Regions from separate parts of the Rothia sp. CCM 9418 genome, predicted to be linked through region 2. Evidence: predicted binding sites of a transcription regulator. Region 2 holds the regulator's gene; the other holds the start of a gene.
What was found. Region 2 encodes HrcA, which represses chaperone genes, less so after heat shock. Its sites were predicted from a motif close to TTNGCACTCGNNNNNNNCGAGTGCNAA; they were not measured.
Positions count from the first base shown of each region.

Region 1: a site for HrcA is predicted at 1,489-1,515, ahead of groL (chaperonin GroEL). Genes of this name have one in related genera too.

Region 1 covers NZ_JBLXXX010000001.1:279,368-281,775, forward strand. Annotated here, with positions in the region: gene groL (chaperonin GroEL) at 1-1,329, opposite strand, end outside; gene ACN083_RS01315 (LytR C-terminal domain-containing protein) at 1,595-2,143, opposite strand; gene ACN083_RS01320 (DUF3263 domain-containing protein) at 2,261-2,408, opposite strand, start outside.
Region 2 covers NZ_JBLXXX010000003.1:44,422-46,829, forward strand. Annotated here, with positions in the region: gene ACN083_RS04775 (DUF3097 family protein) at 1-588, opposite strand, end outside; gene hrcA (heat-inducible transcriptional repressor HrcA) at 714-1,724, shown strand; gene dnaJ (molecular chaperone DnaJ) at 1,792-2,408, shown strand, end outside.

The DNA of each region.
Region 1 (2,408 bases), on a different contig from region 2:
AACCTTGACAATATTTGCGCCAGTTGCCTCATCACCGGTGAGTTCAAGCTTCTCGAAGGCTTTAGTGCCAGCCTGAATCAAAGCAACGCCACCACCGGCGACAATGCCTTCTTCAACAGCTGCCTTTGCGTTACGAACAGCATCTTCAATGCGGTGCTTACGTTCTTTGAGTTCAACCTCAGTTGCAGCGCCAGCCTTGAGAACAGCAACGCCACCGGCAAGTTTAGCCAAGCGCTCCTGAAGCTTCTCGCGGTCATAATCAGAATCGGAGTTAGCAATCTCGCCACGAATCTGAGCTACGCGACCTTCAATAGCAGCTGCGTCGCCAGCACCTTCAATGATGGTGGTCTCGTCCTTAGTAACAACAACCTTACGTGCAGAGCCAAGAAGGTCAATAGTTGCTTGGTCCAAAGACAAACCGACTTCTTCGGTAATAACCTGTCCACCAGTCAAGATAGCGATATCTGCCATCTGAGCTTTACGACGGTCGCCAAAGCCAGGAGCTTTGACAGCAACAGACTTGATAGAACCACGCATCTTGTTCAAAACCAGTAGTGCAAGAGCTTCGCCCTCAACATCTTCTGCGATGATAAGAAGTGGCTTACCAGCCTGCATAACCTTCTCAAGAACAGGGACAAGATCTTTCACATTAGAGATCTTGGAGTTCACAATGAGAATATAAGGATCCTCAAGGACTGCTTCTTGACGGTCTGGGTCAGTGACGAAGTATCCGGAGAGGAATCCTTTATCAAAGCGCATACCTTCGGTGAGCTCAAGCTCTAGACCAAAAGTATTGGACTCTTCAACAGTGATGACGCCTTCTTTGCCGACCTTTTCCATGGCTTCTGCAATGAGCTTACCAATTTCGGTGTCGCCAGCAGAGATAGATGCGGTTGCAGCGATTTCTTCTTCAGTCTCAACTTCTTTAGCAGAAGAAAGAAGTTCAGCGGTAACTGCTTCAACAGCTTTCTCAATACCGCGCTTGAGGCTGAGAGGATCTGCACCAGCAGCAACGTTGCGGAGGCCTTCACGAACAAGTGCCTGAGCAAGAACAGTTGCAGTAGTGGTACCGTCACCAGCAACGTCATCGGTCTTTTTAGCAACTTCTTTGACCAGCTCTGCGCCGATCTTTTCGTATGGATCTTCGAGTTCGATTTCTTTAGCGATAGAAACGCCATCATTGGTAATCGTGGGAGCGCCCCAAGACTTTTCCAAAACAACGTTACGACCACGAGGTCCGAGAGTAACCTTCACAGCATCTGCTAGGGTATTCAGACCCTTTTCAAGGCCACGACGTGCCTCTTCTTCAAAAGCAATGAGCTTTGCCATTATGCTTAATCCCTCCTGGACTAAGAAAGTATTTTTCTCTCAGTTGTGCCCGCGACGGACGATGTTCTATAAGCCATGCTCTTCACAACTTATAAAGACATCTCACAAGATGAAAGTAGATATTCTCAAAGCTACCTACCGCGAATCTAGCACTAGGATTTAGCAGTCGGAGACTTTGAGTGCTAACAACAATTTTGACACCTCAAAGCACAGAGCGCAAACCTCTTGAAAGAACAAACACACTTAATCGCCCATAGCGCACAGATTACGGGGCAACGGCAGGAAGATAATCAGAGGCAAGAACAACATACAACGGGGAAGAACCAGAAGAACGCTCTTGAATATAACCAATACCTAACGCATCAGCCAAAGTATTAGCCTGTTGCTCATAACCGGCAGAATAAAACACTGTCGAAACATATACAGGCGTACCCTTCCAATTCTCTGTCACGGGCACAGGGTATCCTAAAGCCTCCACACGCTGAGTCAGTTCTGCAGCAGCACCCGTATAGGCCGAAGAGTTATAAACCTCAACCTTAATATCAGCAGGGTCAGTAGGAGCATAAGTTGGAGTCACAGCGCTTTCTGAAGCAGTAGCGCTCGCAGAGCCTGTTTCAGAAGCCACCGGAGAAAGAGTGCGTGGCTGAACCACAAACATTACTGCACCCACCAGAAGCGCAAGCGCACCAGCAACAACAATCAGAAGAGTCTGCCTCGTAGCATGAGCATTACCTAGAGGCTCACCACGATAAGCACCACGACGTTTTGAATTTTCAGGTACGTCGTCGAATTCATCATGAGGATACGAGTTCACATTAATCTCCGATAGCTACAAGCAATAGTTCTTCCATCTAGAGTACACAGGCTACAACCTAAAAACCCTTTTATTTTCCGTGGACTATCATCATAAAGAGCTCAAGACACCGAAAATTCAGGGCTTAGAATTGTCGCGTTGTTCCCTTAACCGACGTATCAACGCTGGTTCCTGAGCAATGACACGCGGAGAATCTATCAGTTCGTTAAGAATCTGATAATACGCTGTTGGATTTAATCCTAAACGTTCTCGAATCACTCGTTCT
Region 2 (2,408 bases):
CCTAGCACCAGGTATCTGTAACGCCTGAGCCACAATGCGGCTTTCTTTAGAACCTTCTACTAGATGGTCAACAAGAACACCTAATCGTCGGTGTGGTGCAGGGCAAAACTCACGAACCGCATCAGGCAAGTCGTCAATACCGTGTAGAGGTTCTACCACAATACCTTCAACTCGTAGGTCATGCCCCCATACTTTTTCAACCAGTTCTGCATCGTGGATACCTTCGACCCAGATACGTGAGGCGCGGGCAACTTGTGCCGGCGCATTCTCTACGGCGATAGATCCAGAGCGACTAATTTTAGGAACAGAACGAGTGGCATGTGCCCGTGGGGGTAGCACTTTGACAGGAGTTCCTTCAAGAAGAAAGCCAAATCCTAAGGGAAAAGTTTTAATTTTCCCTCGAGCGTCTTCTAATCCCACCATACCTTCAGCGCCGATACGCTCATACGTTTTAGCAATCCCAACCCAACCACTATGAACGTCTTCAAGGAGCATTCCTTGAACCAGATGAACTTCTTGTATCTCTGGTTGATTTCTTTGGTGTAGTTGGTTGAGTTCTTGAGCACCCCACGCATAGTAATTTTCCATAGTAAGTATTTTATTCCATTAGCCCTGAGCGTACGCGCTAGGGTTTTGATAGGTTTCAGTACTACAGTTACATTGGCACTTAAAGTGCAGTAGTGCTAATTTCTCTCTATTTCAAGGTAGGTTCCGTGACGCAATCTCGTCAGCATAAGATCCTCCAAGCAATCGTTGAGGACTATATCAGTTTCCGCGAACCGGTGGGGTCTAAAGCGCTCATCGAACGCCATCATTTAGGCGTTTCTAGCGCTACGGTTCGTAACGATATGTCTATCCTTGAAGAGCAGGGACTCATCTCAGCACCGCATTCGAGCGCGGGACGTATCCCCACAGAAAAAGGGTATCGTTTCTTCGTGGATGAGCTTTCTAATCCTCGTCCTCTTTCGACTGCGCAGAAACGTGCGATTCACCGTCTTTTAGACTCTTATGACAGTGTTGATGAAATACTTACACAGACAGTTAAAATACTGTCGCAGCTAACTCAGCAGGTTGCGATTCTTCAGTACCCCTCTGCACCGGAGAATGTTGTTCGACATATTGAGCTAATACCTGTTGGAGAACATCATGTAACGGTAATGTTGATTAGCAACTCTGGGCAGCTCACCCAACGACTAGCGCAAGTTGAACGGTATAGGGAAGAAGAGCTTGAGCTGCTTCGAATTCGACTCATCGAAAAATGTCAGCAACAGAAATATCAGGTTGCACGTTCCCTCTTAGCTTCATTACCTTCCTCTCGTGATGTTCCTCATAGCCTAGAGAACGGGGTTCTTGATGCGTTAGGCCAACTGCTTTCACCCAAAGATACCTCGAAACTTCTTATTGCTGGAACTTCGTATCTGGCGCAAGCAACAGAAGATTTCAGCACCAGCATCGCACCCATCTTAGAAGCTCTAGAAGAACAAGTAACGATGCTGCATTTATTAGCTGAGATGGCTCAAGACCCACGAGGATACGCTGTGCGTATTGGCACAGAAAATAGTGCGGCCCCTCTGAGCGAAACGTCTATCGTTACTTCTGTATATAGTTCGCCTAGTTGTACCGCTAAGCTTGGGGTTGTTGGCCCAACCAGAATGGATTATGCAGGAAGTACAGCCGCAGTACGAGCCGTAGCAAAATATCTTTCAAAAATTTTGGGTAGTTAGTTCTCAACGACTAGAATTTCTACAAAATACTTTCAACACATAGCAACACACGATAAGGATGATGTGAGTGAGCAGTCACTATGAAACATTAGGTGTTTCCCCTGATGCAAGCCCCGAAGAAATCAAAAAGGCATACCGTAAAAAAGCTCGTCAGCTTCACCCCGATATTAACCCCTCGGCAGAAGCAGCTGAAGAGTTCAAACGCGTATCACATGCCCACGATGTTCTCTCTGACCCTGATAAACGACGTATTTACGACCAGACCGGCAACGAAAACGGACAGGCACAAGGCGGATTCGGAGGCGCGAACTTCGGAGGTTTTAGCGGATTCTCGGATATTTTTGAGACCTTCTTTAACCAACCGCAACAGGGCCCTACAAGCCGAACACGTCAGGGTCAAGACGCTCGCATTACGGTTCGTATCAGCCTTGAAGATGCCGTATTTGGTGCAGAAAAACCTATTACCGTTGATACCGCAGTAACCTGCGAAAAATGTGATGGTGACGGTTGCGCTGAAGGAACAGCCCCTGTCACCTGTGACACCTGCCGTGGACAAGGATATATGCAACGACAAGTTCAATCTATCCTTGGAACTGTAGTACAGCCTGTCGCGTGCCCATCTTGTAATACTTTCGGCACTGTTATTCAAAGCCCCTGCCCAGAATGTTACGGTGAAGGACGAGT